Regions from separate parts of the Neomicrococcus lactis genome, predicted to be linked through region 3. Evidence: riboswitches for the same ligand, from Rfam matches in the RefSeq annotation. Region 3 holds a riboswitch; each other region holds the start of a gene.
The links. A riboswitch is a leader RNA that binds a small molecule or an ion and turns the genes downstream of it on or off. The one in region 3 is predicted to bind S-adenosylmethionine.
Positions count from the first base shown of each region.

Region 1: it holds a riboswitch for S-adenosylmethionine, as region 3 does, so the genes downstream of both, sfnG (dimethylsulfone monooxygenase SfnG) here and BKA12_RS08420 (acyl-CoA dehydrogenase family protein) in region 3, are expected to answer to the same signal.
Region 2: it holds a riboswitch for S-adenosylmethionine, as region 3 does, so the genes downstream of both, BKA12_RS09920 (flavin reductase family protein) here and BKA12_RS08420 (acyl-CoA dehydrogenase family protein) in region 3, are expected to answer to the same signal.

Region 1 covers NZ_JACHBL010000001.1:1,342,344-1,347,450, forward strand. Annotated here, with positions in the region: gene dusB (tRNA dihydrouridine synthase DusB) at 1-738, opposite strand, end outside; gene BKA12_RS06135 (TM2 domain-containing protein) at 999-2,219, shown strand; SAM riboswitch class I at 2,499-2,592, shown strand; gene sfnG (dimethylsulfone monooxygenase SfnG) at 2,687-3,880, shown strand; gene BKA12_RS06145 (methionine ABC transporter ATP-binding protein) at 4,030-5,079, shown strand; gene BKA12_RS06150 (methionine ABC transporter permease) at 5,070-5,107, shown strand, end outside.
Region 2 covers NZ_JACHBL010000001.1:2,193,791-2,198,897, forward strand. Annotated here, with positions in the region: gene BKA12_RS09895 (M18 family aminopeptidase) at 1-23, shown strand, start outside; gene rpsF (30S ribosomal protein S6) at 231-536, shown strand; gene BKA12_RS09905 (single-stranded DNA-binding protein) at 577-1,143, shown strand; gene rpsR (30S ribosomal protein S18) at 1,228-1,467, shown strand; gene rplI (50S ribosomal protein L9) at 1,483-1,941, shown strand; SAM riboswitch class IV at 2,192-2,309, shown strand; gene BKA12_RS09920 (flavin reductase family protein) at 2,349-2,897, shown strand; gene BKA12_RS09925 (DUF1801 domain-containing protein) at 2,904-3,335, opposite strand; gene dnaB (replicative DNA helicase) at 3,944-5,107, shown strand, end outside.
Region 3 covers NZ_JACHBL010000001.1:1,859,540-1,864,646, reverse strand. Annotated here, with positions in the region: gene BKA12_RS08430 (acyl-CoA dehydrogenase family protein) at 1-496, shown strand, start outside; gene BKA12_RS08425 (NtaA/DmoA family FMN-dependent monooxygenase) at 497-1,927, shown strand; SAM riboswitch class I at 2,142-2,232, shown strand; gene BKA12_RS08420 (acyl-CoA dehydrogenase family protein) at 2,385-3,626, shown strand; gene BKA12_RS08415 (NADPH-dependent F420 reductase) at 3,782-4,420, opposite strand; gene BKA12_RS08410 (CoA-binding protein) at 4,553-4,960, shown strand; gene BKA12_RS08405 (AEC family transporter) at 5,010-5,107, shown strand, end outside.

The DNA of each region.
Region 1 (5,107 bases), 520 kb from region 3:
AATGACCACGCCGTCTACGCCGGTTTCCCGCACCATGCGGACGGCGTCCTCGGCGCTCCAAATGTCGCCGTTTCCAAGCACCGGCATGTCCGGCAAAGCTTCGCGAAGAGCGGCAATCGCGGACCAGTCAGCGGTGCCGGAATAGAACTGATTTGCCGTACGACCATGCAAAGCAACAGCAGCGACGCCGTGATCGCGCGCAATTCGGCCAGCCTCGAGGTACGTCAAGTGATCTTCATCAATGCCCTTGCGCATCTTGATGGTCAACGGAATTTCGCCCTTGGCGGCTTCCTCCGTTGCAGACTTGATGATGGACGTGAACAGATTCGTCTTCCACGGCAGCGCGGATCCGCCGCCCTTGCGGGTCACCTTCGGAACGGGGCAACCAAAGTTTAAGTCGATGTGGTCGGCGCGGTCTTCTTCCACGAGCAGTCGCACGGCGGCACCCACGGTCTTCGGATCCACGCCATAAAGCTGTACAGAACGGACCTTCTCATCATCGTCGTGAGAAATGATCCGGAACGAGGTCTTGTTCCGCTCCACCAAGGCGCGGCTCGTCACCATCTCAGTGACGTACAGACCGCCGCCGTATTCGCGGCACAACCGGCGATACGCCTTGTTAGTAATGCCCGCCATCGGCGCCAAGACCACGGGCACGTCAACAGTGAGCTTCCCCAATTTCAATGGTGGAAGCTCGAGTCGGGTGGCGCTGGCGGATTGATCGGCGGTTAAAGTCACCTATCCATTCTCCCAAACAGCACCAAATCCTTCACCGTATCTAAGGTCTCCGGGGAAAAAGTGGTGCAAATTACCAGTGCAGCGGCGCCTGTGCGTGAACATTTTCAGGCGTTTCGCGATTCCGGAACACAGCATAAGTTCTAAGTGTCAGAGGCATCGGGGAATCTTTCACTGTGACCGAAAGAGCACAGAGATCACTCAGATCACTGAACTCTCGAAGCCACGCTTCCCTTTTCATATCTCTCAAGAAGGAGGATCAAGTGTCTAACACTTCGCTCCCCGCCGGCCCTCAGGTGCCGGATACCCCGGAGAACCAGCCGTCCCCGTACGCGCCGGTTTCCAACCCGCAGTATGCCTCGAGCGATCAGTACGCTGCGAACAACCAGTTCGCGGCTAACTCGCCGTACAACTACAACTCGCCTGTGCAGGCGCAGACCTCTGACAAGTCATTCATCGTGACGTGGCTGCTGTCTTTGATCATCGGTTTCTTGGGTGCCGACCGCTTCTACCTTGGCAAGATCGGAACGGGCCTGGCCAAGCTGTTCACCTTTGGCGGTTTGGGCATTTGGTACCTCGTTGACTTGGTCATGACCCTTGCCGGCGCCACAAAGGATAAGTACCGCCGCCCGCTCGAGGGCTATGACAAGCACAAAAAGATCGCGTGGATTGTCAGCGCTATTGTCCTGGTCTTCGGCATGATTACGGGCCAGCAGAACATGAGCGGCGGAGTTACCTCGAACTTTGGTTCCGCTGGTTCTTCTTCCAGTACGACGGCGCCAGCTACAGCAGCGTCGTCGTCCTCCGAGAATGCCGTCCCGGCTGCCGCGGAAGTAACTGAAGCCACGGCTGCCGCAGAAACGACCGCTGCTGCCGAGACCACCGCTGCGGCAGAGACTAAGCAAGCCGCCGAAGAACCGCAGGCCAGCGGTGCATCTGCGTGGGCCGCCGGCAAGTTCGGCGAGTTCGAGACCATCTCGAAGAAGGGCACGGGCGATTCCATCGTCAAGCTGCCCGCTGGCGTCACGAATGCCATGGTCACGTCCACGCATAACGGCGCAGGAAACTTCGCCATTATCGGTTTGGACGAATCGAACGAATCCGTGGATCTGCTGGTCAACGAGATTGGCTCCTACAAAGGCACCACGGCACTCGGTGTGAACGCGTTCCAGGAAGTCAAGAACGTTCAGATCAAGGCGTCCGGTGCGTGGACCATCACCATCGAACCACTGGCCAACGCCAAGCCGTTCGCATCTAAGGGTTCCGGCGACCAGGTCATGCTGTACGACGGCGACGCCTCCATGCTCACACTGACGAATAAGGGCAAGAGCAACTTCGTGGTCTACGAGGAGAACGACGAGCTCTTCAACATGGGCTTGCTCGTCAACGAGATCGGCAACTACAAAGGCACCGTTCCGATGTCCGGTGGACCGTCCGTGATCATCGTGAAGAGCGACGGATCCTGGACGCTAGCCGCTGAGTAGTACGTCGGCTGAGCGGCAGTGCCGCTCAGCACAAGACGCTTCAACAGAAGCAAACACGCTCTAGATAACTGCATAGAGTTCATGCCGTGAGTGACCGGGTTGGGGTGCGGCCACTCACGGCACCTCGCTGTCTCCAGTTACATCTCGACGGTCGCTGCAGGGGGTCCGAATAATCCAGCATCAGATTCCAGCATTTCGAATATTCTGCGAATGACGACACTCTTTGTCACAAACGCGCGAACATTCTTTGATATGGGGGATTTTTGTGTTCAAATTATTTCACCATCCCGAGCGGCCGAGAGATCTGGTTCTATGACGCCGCAGCAACTCCCGGATCATGCCGGGTCAGTGCTACCGCCAGAAACGATGGAGAAAGCTCACGCTTTCGTGGACGTGTCATCGCTAGCTGTGCACGCTCACCGTTGTACGGGATTCCTCACGAATATTGCCCCACCAAGGAATCAACCATGAGCTCAATCAATGTCACCCCTGAAGCTGACCTCGAGACCCCGCTGAAGTTCGCGTACTGGGTACCGAACGTGTCCGGTGGTCTGGTCATTTCCACCATTGAACAGCGCACCAGCTGGGACTTTGAATACAACAAGAAGCTCGCGCGCATCGCAGAAAATTCGGGCTTCGAATACGCGCTCTCCCAGACCCGCTACACCGCCAGCTACGGCGCGGACAAGCAGCACGAAGCAACCGCATTCACGCTCGGTTTGCTCGGCGCAACTGAGCGCCTCAAGATCATCGCCGCCGTTCACCCCGGCATGTGGCACCCAGGCGTTCTCGCCAAGTGGCTCATCACGGCTGACCACATCTCCAACGGCCGTGCAGCCGTAAACATCGTCTCAGGTTGGCTCAAGGACGAATTCACCAACTTCGGTCTGCCATGGCTCGAGCACGACGAGCGCTACGTCCGCACGGAAGAATTCATCACCGTCCTTCGTGGCTTGCTGACCGAGAAGGACTTCTCCTTCAGCGGCAAGTACTACAACATCAAGGACTTCACGCTCTCCCCTGCGCCGCTCGAGATTCCAGGCCGCGCACATCCAGACATCTTCTTCGGCGGAAATTCCACGGCTGCTCAGGCTGCCGCTGGCCGCACCGCCGACTGGTACTTCTCCAACGGCCGCACGTTCGAGGGCTTCCGCGAGAACATCGCCGGCGTCACCGCTGCCGCGAATTCGGGCAAGCGAACCGCCCCGGTCAAGCCACGCTTTGGCATCAACGGATTCGTGATCGCTCGCGATTCGGAACAAGAAGCCAAGGACACGCTGCGCGAGATCGTGGCAAAGGCACACCGCCCAGCCGTGGACGGCTTCGCCTCGGCGGTCAAGGAAGCCGGCCAGTCCACCAAGGACGGCAAGGGCATGTGGGAAGACTCCACGTACGAGGATCTCATCCAGTACAACGACGGCTTCCGCACCGGCCTCATCGGCACCCCTGAGCAGATCGCAGAGCGCATCGTCGACTTAAAGAAGATCGGCGTAAACCTCATCCTCACCGCGTACCTGCACTTCCAGGAAGAGGTCGAGGCATTCGGCCGCGACGTCCTCCCGATCGTCCGCGAACTCGAAGCTGACCTCGCCCGCAAGAACGGCAAGGAACTCAACACCAGCCTTCTTCCGGAAACCTCTTTCGAGGGTGCTTCCGCCTAACGCGGGTTTCGCTTCCGAATATTTACTGAGTACGACGCCGCAGCTCGGCTCCTAGGGCTCGGGCTGCGGTCAGTCGTACCCTCTTTCACCCCAAACAACGCCTCTTCCTTCAGTGCGCCCATTTTCCGGTTCAACCGAAAGCTCCCACCATGATTAGTCTTCATCAACTCACCAAGGTCTATGGCCAGGGTCCAGATGCTGTGACCGTGCTCGACAAGCTCGATATCGAAGTGCAAGCGGGCGAAATCTTGGCTGTGGTCGGTCCCTCCGGCGCCGGCAAGAGCACGCTGGCGCAATGCATCAACTTGCTCGAGCGTCCTACGTCCGGGCAGGTCATCGTCAACGGCGAAGAGCTCTCCGGACTGCCCGAGAGCAAACTGCGGGTAGCCCGCCGTCGTATTGGAACGGTGTTCCAGTCAGCCAGCTTGCTTTCGCGCAAGACGGTGGCGGAGAACATCGCGTTGCCGCTCGAGTACTTGGGCGTGACGAAAGCCGAAACCAACTCGCGCGTCAACGAACTGATCGAGCGCGTGGGACTCTCCCACCGCGCCAATCACTACCCGTTCGAACTCTCCGGCGGTCAGCGTCAGCGCGTGGGTATTGCCCGCGCTTTGGCACTGCGTCCGTCCGTACTGCTCTCAGATGAGGCCACCTCGGGACTCGATCCCGAGACGACGCGCTCCGTCGTCCAGTTGCTGCGAGAGCTACGCGATGACCTCAATCTCGCGGTCGTCTTCATTACCCACGAGATGGACACCGTTCTGCAGGTCGCTGATTCGGCTGCGCGTTTGGATCACGGCCGGATTATCGAACAGGGCCGCCTCGTGGACTTGCTGACCAACCACGAATCCGCGCTGGGCCGTGCGCTCCAGCCGAACTTGAATCCTTCGGCGCCGCTTCCCGGAACTCGTTCCTGGGTCGTCACCTACGACTCTCGTGACGTCCCGGCCGACTGGCTCCAGCGAGTGTCATCGGAGCTTGGCGAACCAGCAGCATTGTTGGCCGCCACCATTCAGAGCATCGATGGCGTCAGCACGGGCAACGCGACGGTCGGCGTTTCCAACGAAAACGATGCGATCGTCAAGGACGCATTTGCCCGCCACGGACTGCGCGCATCTCTGCCCAATGTGTCCCGCGAATCCATCTCAATTTCGTCAGTTCAAAACTCAGCACAGAAGGAGGCCGCGCTGTGGGCGTAGCAACCACTACACACTTGATTCTCGCGGG
Region 2 (5,107 bases), 330 kb from region 3:
TCTTCACCCACAATTCAAAGTAGGCAGTGGGTCGCCCCGGTCTTGTCCTCAATAACCTCAGGCTGCGCGCGGTGCTGAGCATCGCCGTCGTTATGGTTAGTGAAGAAATTCCGGTAAGATAGCTGAGGTTGTTTGCACCCGCATGTCCTTTTGGGGTTGCAAGCACCAACGCGAAGAACCTCCTGTTGCGGAAAGACCGTGACCGTTAAGTCCAAAGGAGGTGGGTTCACATGCGTGCTTATGAATTGATGGTGCTGATCGACCCAGAGGTCGACGAGCGCACCGTTGAACCAACCATCAACAAGTTCCTCGAAGTTGTTACCAACGAAGGCGGAACCGTTGACAATGTTGATATCTGGGGACGTCGCCGCTTGGCATACGAAATCCAGAAGAAGTCTGAAGCGATCTACGTAGTCGTTAACTTCACGGCAGAGCCTACGACGTCGGCCGAACTCGACCGTCAGCTTTCTTTGTCTGAACAGATCATGCGTACCAAGATCATTCGTCCGGAAGATCAGAAGGTTTCCGCAGAGTAATCTCGCGGATACCGCGTACGAACACTACTGAAGGGGAACCATGGCAGGCGAGACAGTTATCACTGTGATCGGAAATTTGACTTCCGATCCCGAACTTCGATTCACCCCGTCCGGATCCGCCGTTGCGAACTTTACGATCGCATCGACGCCTCGGACCTTTGATCGCCAGTCCAACGAGTGGAAGGACGGCGAAGCGCTGTTCCTCCGCGCGTCTGTGTGGCGCGAAGCTGCTGAAAACGTAGCTGAGACGCTCACGAAGGGCATGCGTGTCATCGCTCAGGGTCGCCTGAAGTCCCGTTCGTACGAAACTAAAGAGGGCGAACGTCGCACCGTGATGGAGCTTGAGGTCGAGGAAATCGGCCCATCGCTTCGTTTCGCTTCGGCAAAGGTAACCCGTGCGCAGCGCTCCGGCGGTGGCGGCGGCAACTTTGGTGGCGGCAATGCCGGTGGTGGAAACGCTGGCGGATTCGGCGGAGGCAACTCCGGCGGAAGCTGGGGAGGAAACTCCGCACCGCAGCGCCAGAACGACAACCCATGGGAAAGCTCCGCATCATCCTCTTCGGATGGTTGGGGCAATGACATGGGTAGCGACGAACCACCGTTCTAAACGCCCGCTTGATCTTCTACTCAACAAAAACATTCACCATCCCGCAGATTGATCTGCGGGCTCCAACAGAAAAGGAGCTCCACGATGGCTAAGGCTGAACTCCGTAAGCCCAAACCAAAGTCGAATCCACTGAAGGCCGCCGACGTGACGGTCATCGACTACAAGGACGTAGCTTTGCTGCGTAAGTTCATCTCCGATCGCGGAAAGATCCGTGCTCGTCGTGTGACCGGCGTTTCCGTTCAGGAACAGCGCAAGATTGCTCAGGCAATCAAGAACGCTCGTGAAGTCGCCTTGTTGCCTTACTCCGGCGCTGGCCGCGGCTAAGGAAGGAAAACAAACATGGCAAAGCTCATTTTGACTCACGAAGTTACCGGTCTGGGCACCCCAGGCGATGTGGTGGAAGTAAAGAACGGCTACGCCCGTAACTACCTCCTCCCACGCGGATTCGCAACGCTTTGGACCAAGGGCGCTGAAAAGCACGTTGAGGCTCTCAACGCTGCTCGCGCTGCAAAGGCCATTGCAAACCTCGAGGATGCACAGGCTTTGGCTGCAAAGCTCAAGTCCACCACCATCCGTCTCGCAGTCAAGGCTGGCGACACCGGACGTTTGTTCGGCACCGTCAAGCCTGCTGACATCGCAGCTGCAATCGAAGAAGCCGGCCTCGGCTCCCTCGACCGCCGCTCGATCGAGATCCAGGACGCCATCAAGTCTGTTGGTCACCACAACGTGACCGCTCGCTTGCACGAAGACGTTTTGGCTGCATTTGAAGTTCAGGTTGTTGCCGCAAAGGGCAAGTAACCTCGAGCTGACAAGCTGATTGGTCGAAAGAGCCGTTCCCTTCGGGGTGCGGCTCTTTTGCTTTAACTGCTCAATTTCACCCTTGTACCGCCTACCTCCGGTCCTTTTCACGCCATCGATCGGCGGAATATTCGGCGGAATCCTTATTTTTGCATTGACTGTTTGATGTCAAGTGATGGACTGCGAGTCTTTCGAAATATTTCGTGGACTTTTGACGCGGTGATCGAATCCGCTCTAACGTGGACTTCAGAATCAAGAGAGTCAATGACAAGCCCTGGCTGGTTGACCGGCAACCCTCTGGTAGTAGTGGGGTGCTCCAGGTGATGATTCGGCGTTCGGGAGAAGACCCCGCTTCGCAAGTACTGCATCCGAAAGTCGGACTGCGGACGAGTCACGTAAGGATCAACATGACCGCCAGCGTCGAGCACTCCTCACAGACCACGGGGAACGGCACCATCTCGCATGATGTGGGTGCCCAGTCCCTGCGACAGGCCTTCTCTCGCTTCCCCTCCGGTGTGGCCGCTTTGTGCGCCATCGTGAACGGACAGCCTCAGGGAATTGTCGCTTCTTCCTTCACGGTGGGCGTCTCGCTTGAGCCACCACTCGTGATGTTCGCCGTGCAGAACTCTTCCCGCACGTGGCCGATTGTTCGCGGCGCACAGCGCATCGGCGTCTCTATCCTGGGCGAAAAGCATGAAGGCGTCTGCCGCCAGATCGCTTCGCGCGATGGCGACCGCTTTGCCGGACTCAACCTCGCCTCCACAGACGAGGGAGCATTGTTCCTAGAGGACGCAGCTTTGTGGCTGGATTGCTCCGTAGAGTCCGAATTCCCCGCCGGCGACCACCAGGTAGTCCTGTTGCGCGTTCACGGTCACGAGACGCACGGAGACGCTAACGAACCGCTGGTCTTCCACGGCTCTGCGTTCCGTACCCTCAAGGACAACGCGCTCGTCTAAGCGGGCCTACTTCTCGTTGGACTGATCCAAGACGTTCACGCCGTAACGGTGCCCTAGAGCGATTAGTTCTTTCAGGACGTCTACATCTACGTCAGCGAGCTTGTTGACGTACACACACCCCACGCTGGCCTTGTGCTTGCCTAGTTTCGAGAGCAGCTCGGAGGCTTCTGGTGCGTTGCCGAGTCCGTAGAGAGACAAACTGGCTTTACGGGGCGAGAAGCCGACGATGGGTGCCGTTCCTTTGTGCCCACTTTCGTAGTGGTAAAAGTATTCGTCGAACCCCACAATGCTAGGACCCCACATCACCGCAGGCTTGCCGGTGATCTCCTCCATGAGCTCCAGCAGCACTTCGGCATCTGCGCGGCGCGTTGGGTGCTCCACTGCTGAAATGAACTCTCGAGGGTCGACGTTGGTGGGTTGAGTCTTGTTCTCGGCCATGGAACCAATCTAAAGCGCGCGGCTTCGAATGTCTCGGGCTATATGCACACTGGTCAGCGCCACGCGATGTGAACATTGTTCAGATGCGGTGCCTAGAACATGTACTTCGCTATTCCGTCAAGTTAAAAGTCACCGACCGCGCGTGTCTGTGCACAACTACCCTTGGTCTGTGGATAACTTGTGTGCATATCACCAAATATTCAAGTATCCGGGTGTGATATGACCCAGCTAACCTGCAAGCACTACCTGAGGGTTTGTGGAAAAGCTTTTTGGATCCACAAGCGCAAAAATGCATTATGCCTAGTCAGCGCCTGTTAGTGTGGAGAAACAAGTTGAGGATCGAGTGGATATCCCCAAGTTATACACACAGGTCGTGGATGAAGACGTCAGTTATACACATGGCCTGTGGATAACTCGTTTGAGTACCGCGAAATAGGGGACTATGGTTGCTTGAGCTCTATTGCTTCGTGAGCATTTTTCACACCCCTTCGAACCCCCTTTCCTAAGTGTCGGTGGCAGTAGAAAGAATGGGAGCGAAAGGCAGAGAGCGAGGCTTTTTTGCCGCCGCGAATTCGCGCGGATTCATAGTAATGACCTGAGGAGGGTTCGTGGCCGTTCAGCATCTGGACCAAGGATCACGTTCTGGCGATCAGCAGTTTGCGCGCACACCGCCGCAAGACATGGTCGCTGAGCAGAGCGTGTTGGGCGGCATGATGCTCTCGAAGGACGCGATCGCCGACTGCATCGAAGTACTTCGCGGGCCTGACTTCTACCGCCCCAACCACGAAGCCATTTTTGAGGCCATCCTTGACCTCTATGGCAAGGGTGAACCAGCTGACGCCGTGACGGTCGCCGATGAGCTCACGAAGCGCGGCGAGATCGGCCGTGTCGGCGGACCTGGCTACCTTCACACGCTTATCCAGTCCGTTCCTACGGCTGCCAACGCCGGCTACTACGCCGAGATTGTCCACGAGCGCGCAGTGCTTCGCCGTCTGGTGGAGGCCGGCACTCGCATCGTGAACATGGGTTATGCACAGGGCGGCGAGGTTGAGGAGGTCGTCAACGCCGCTCAGGCGGAGATTTACGCGGTCTCTGAACGTGAAACCGCGGAAGACTATGTGGCTCTGCGCGACATCATGGAAGCCACCGTTGACGAGATCGAGGCCAATGGACACAAGGGCGACGGCCTGACCGGCGTCCCGACCGGTTTTTACGAACTCGACAACCTGACTCAGGGCCTCCACGGCGGCCAGATGATCGTGATCGCTGCCCGTCCGGCTATGGGTAAGTCCACTTTCGCGCTGGACTTTGCGCGCTCGGCGTCCATCCACCATGACATGACCACGGTTTTCTTCTCGCTGGAAATGGGCCGCAACGAAATCGCCATGCGTTTGTTGTCTGCCGAAGGCCAGCTACAGCTTCAGGACCTGCGAAAAGGCAACGTTCAGAACGACGACTGGCAGAAGATCGCCAACACCATGGGCCGCCTCAACAACGCGCCGCTCTTCATCGACGATTCGCCGAACATGTCCCTCATGGAAATCCGTGCGAAGTGCCGTCGCTTGAAGCAAAAGAATGACCTTCGGCTCGTGATCATCGACTACCTGCAGCTCATGAGCTCCGGTAAGCGCGTGGAATCCCGTCAGCAGGAAGTTTCCGAGTTTTCGCGTGCGCTCAAGCTGCTCGCGAAAGAGCTCGACGTTCCCGTGATCGCCCTGTCGCAGCTGAACCGTGGCTCCGAAAACCGTCCGGACAAGCGCCCGGTCATTTCC
Region 3 (5,107 bases):
TGAGGCCGCGAAGATTGTTGCGACTCGAACTCGCACGTTCAATACAGGTTCGGGCGTCGCGTTTAAGGACGAGCACCTTATTCAGCAGTTGGTCGGCAACCTTGCCTCTAACGTCTTTGCCGCACAGGCCATTGTTGAGACGGCTGCCCGAAGCTTGGACGCTGCCACTGATGAGTCACTTGGACTGAGCCCAGAGGAAGGCTACCTGCGAGCGGAACTTGCAGTGCAGCAAGCGCACGTCGCGGTTCCCAAGTTGATCCTTGATGCAACGAGCGAACTGTTCGATGTAACTGGCGCGTCGGCTGTTTCGACTTCCAAGGCGCTGGACCGATACTGGCGAAATGCCCGCACGGTTGCAACCCATAACCCAGTGGCGTTCAAAGCTCGTTCGGTGGGGGACTACTTCATCAACGGCACGATTCCGCAGGGACTTAATGCCATTGGAGAAGCGCCGGCATCTTCAACGTCCTCAGAGCTGAAGGCGGGATCAAACTAATTGGGCACTTTCGATGAGCGACCACGGTTGGCGCTTTCTGCGTTCTTGATGAACACGTCCAGCCACATCCTTGGTGGATTGTGGCGTCACCCGGATGCGCAACAGCACCGTTTCTATGATTCGCAAATCTGGATTGATTTGGCGAAGAAGCTCGAAGCGGCGAAGTTCGATTCCTTGTTCTTTGCCGACGTGGTGGGCCTTTACGGCGACCACGAGGGCGGCTGGGCATCTCACGTGCGCAAAGGTTTGCAGATTCCAACGCACGATCCACTGACGTTGCTCGCAGCGATTGCTACGCATACGAAGGACATCGGACTCGCGGCAACCAGCTCCGTGATTCAGGCGCATCCTTTCCAATTCGCCCGGCAAATGTCGACGCTGGATCACATTTCCAATGGTCGTGTGGGGTGGAACATCGTCACGAGTGTGCTGGCCAATGCCCACATCAACTTCGGAGCTTCAACGTTGCCGGCACACGATGACCGGTACGGATGGGCTGAGGAGTACGTCGCTGCGTCCTACAAGCTGTGGGAGGGGTCCTGGGACGACGACGCTCTGCTTGCGGACAAGGACAGCGGAATCTATGCCGACCCTGCCAAGGTGCACAAGATTAACCATCGCGGGGACTACTACTCCATTGATGGACCACATCTGGCGTTGCCGAGTGCCCAGCGCACACCATTCTTGTTCCAAGCCGGTTCATCCCCACGAGGCGTACAGTTTGCGGCCACTCATGCGGAAGCTACTTTCCTGTTTTCTCCTCATCCTGAGTATGTCCGAAAGAAGGACGCTCAGCTCACTGAGCAGCTAGCAGCTGCGGGTCGGAAGCGTAGTGACATCAAGGTCTTTGCCGGATTGTCCTTCGTGGTCGGTTCGACAGAGGAAGAAGCAAAGCGGCTTGAAGCTGAATACGACGAATATCTAGATCTTCACGCCATCATTGCTCACATCGGCGGTGGCCTGGGCGTGGACTTCGGCGGCTTGGACCTTGATACGCCGATCGGTGAGGTGAAGACCGAGGGAGCTCAGGGAGTTCTTGAAGCAGCTCTAGCCTCGACTCCAGGACGAAATCCGACGCTGAGGGACTTGGCGTATTACCGGGCAAAGCAACAGCAAATTGTTGGAACACCCGATCGCATTGCGGACACGTTGTTGGAGTGGCAGGACGCAGGAATTGATGGGGTAAACGTCATCAATCACATCCTTCCTGGTTCCTATGACAACTTCATCGATGGCCTCCTTCCTGAACTTCAGGACCGGGGCATTGCCCAACGCGAGTACGCTCAGGGGTCTTTGCGGCAAAAGCTTTTCGGGCGCGGAGATTACTTGCCTGCAAACCATCCAGCTGCACAGTATCGGGGTGCTTTTGACGACCTCTCGGCAGAAGCAGCTGAGCGGTCCCTGGAATTGGCTCGGGGGAGCGAGGGCTAGGCCCAAACCGGATATCAGGGGTGCGTCAGCGGTTGATGAAATCAGTCCTGACGCACCTTTGTCCTGCGCCCAGCGGCAGATGCGCTGTCATTCGATGAAATACGCATGCAGGGGAAAATGTTCGACATAAAGTTACATCTGTGTCGAAATATTTACGTCAAGCTGTCTCAGGCTTGCAAATTCAAAGAATCTTCGATTAGATTTTAGTTACCACTTACCATCAAGAGCGACTGAGAGACCTGGCTCCGTGACGTCGCAGCAACCACCTCAATCGAGGCCGGTGCTACTGCCAGGACCGATGGAATGCATGAGCAATTTCTTCTGTCCGTAAGCCGAGCTGTTGTGGGGTTCGGCTTGTGATCGGGATCTGGCTGCGCGCGTTTCATCGGGGCGATGAAAGGAAAGCCATGAGAACTTCACTTACCTCCCCACTGACTGTGTGCAGCGAGGTCTCCCGATGAGTCAGCAACAGTTTTCTTGGAGCTTGGCAGTCGGCACCGAATACCAGCAGCTTCAGCGCCGATTCGCTCCGATCTTTGCTCGCATCGCTGACGGTGCACTGGCCCGAGACCTTGAGCGGGTCCTGCCGTTTGAACAGGTCAAGTGGCTCGATGACGCTGGCTTCGGAGCACTTCGCGTTCCGGCAGAATTCGGGGGCGCTGGTGTTTCACTTGAAACGCTTGGACGCTTGCTGATCGACTTGGCGGCTGCGGATTCCAACGTGGCGCACTTGTACCGTTCGCACTTGGGCTTCGTGGAGTCGGTTCGATTCTTCGATCCGGCCCGCCGTTCGGAATGGTACGGCCGCATCCTTCAGGGCGAAACGGTAGGAAACGCGTCCACGGAAAAGGGCGGAAACGTCATCGGAACGCTCAACACCAAGCTCACTCGGGCGCTTGACGGAACCTGGCGCCTCAATGGCGAAAAGTTTTACTCCACGGGCACCGTGTTCTCCGACTACACGCGAGTATCCGTAGCTGTCGACGGTCGCGAAGGACGTTCGTTCGTCTTGGTGCCGATCAATGCGCTAGGCGTCTCTGTTTTTGATGACTGGGACGGCTTTGGCCAAAAGCTCACTGGTACTGGAACTACGGTTTTCGAGGACGTCGTGATCCCAGAAAACCTGATCTTTGAACGCACTATTGGAACGCTTCCGGCCATTACCGAAGCCGCATTCTTCCAGTACGTCTTGCTGGCTGTGCTGGCCGGCATTGCGAGAGGTGCTCGAGACGCTGCGGCGGAGCTGGTGTTAAAGCGCCAGCGCACGTTCAACACAGGCAGTGGCTTGCCGTTCCGTGAGGATCCATTGATTCAGTCTGAAATTGGACGCATTGCTGCCAAGGCGTTCGCTGCGGAATCGACGGTGCTGGCTACTGGTCGAGAGCTCGATACAGCTCTTAACGAAGCTCTGGAAACGGGCGATGTCAGTGGTGCGTACCGGGGCGAAGTGGCCGTTGAAGCTGCGCAGATCATTGTCCCGGAGCTCTCACTTGATGCCGCTCAGGCCCTGTTCTTGACTGTTGGCGCATCGGCAACGAGCACCAGTAAGGGGCTAGACCGCTTTTGGCGGAACGCTCAGACGGTGGCGACGCACAACCCGATTGCGTTCCGAACCCGAAGCCTCGGCGACTTCTACATCAACGGCACGATTCCCGAAGGCCTCAACGCCATCGGTGACGCGAAGCCGCAGACAGCCTGAAGTTTGAGGCAGCCATAGATTTGCGGCGACGTAGCGGATGGTGGGCATTAGCGTCCTCAGGGAAACCGCGGGACGCAGGCTGCGTCGTCGTAATTTAAAATAAGCAGGGCGCACACTCCGAACGTGAGTGGGCGCCCTGCGGTCTTTGGAACTAACTAGCCAGCAATCTGGATTGCGGAACCCCACTGGAAGTTCTCGTAAGCCGGGTTGACCTGGAGGGCCATGTGGAGGAGCTGGAAGCCCTCGAGCTCGCGAGCGTGGTGCAAGCCGCCTACTTCGATGGCGCGCATATCGGCATCGTTTACGAGGGATACGACGGCGCTGCGTGCTTCGGCGGAATCTGCGGCGATGAACACGTCAAGTGGCTGGCCGTTGATCTTGCCGGATGCAAGGTTGCCTGCGAAGACGGTGTTGAATGCCTTCACGAAGGTGGCGTTAGGTGCCAATCTTGCGAGTTCCTCGGCAGCGGACGTGCCGGCAGGAACCGTGAGGGAATTGAAGGTCTCGAAGTTAACGGGGTTGCTGATGTCGATCACGATCTTGCCGTCCAACGCGGAGCCGAGGCTCTTGACGACTTCCTGAGCGGCATCGAAAGGCAATGCCAGGACAACGATCTTGCCGGAAACCTTCTGGTCAAGTGCGGCGCCGGAAACGGCTCCGCCAAGCTCGGCTGCGAGTGCTTCAGCCTTTGAGGCGTCGCGAGTGAGGATCTCGAGGGAACGATCTGCAGCAACGACGCGCGAGCCGATGCCGCGAGCCATGTTTCCTGCACCGATGATGGTTACGTCAGCCATGTTGGAACTCCGATTCGTAAAGAGCGAGGCGAGCCACGCGAAGAAATTCTTGAATATGTTGGTCACGCTATGTGTAACTAACTTGAATCTTCAAGTATTCCCGAGCGGTGAACATGCAAGTAGGGTGAGGGCATGAATGATCCCGAAGTCATACGACGTCTCTTGACCACGCCCGCCAGATGGGCTGTGGTGGGGCTCTCGAATAATCCTTTGCGCGCGGCGCTGGGTGTATCGCTTCAGCTCAGGGACCGGTTTGGCATGGAGATTGTGCCCGTGAATCTGGGCGGTCAGGACGTTCACGGCGAGAAGGGGTACCGGAAACTTGCCGATATTCCGGGGCGCATCAACGTGGTGGACTGCTTCGTGAACTCGCAGAAGGTCGGTGCCGTGGTAGATCAAGCCATCGAGGTCGGCGCGGATGCGGTGTGGATGCAGCTGGGCGTGATTGATGAGGCGGCGGCTGAGCGTGCTCGGGCTGCCGGGCTGGACGTCGTCATGAACACGTGTCCTCTGATCGAAGCGCCGAAGTTTGGGTTGTAGGGTTAAAACGCCCTTCTGAGCACTACTGCGAGCACAATCCGAGTGAGTCATGTTTCTTGAAATCCTGCTGAAGATCCTTCCTCTATTCTTGGGGATCTTGGTGGGCTTCATCTGTAGCTACTGGAACCGATTCAGAAACGCGGAGCC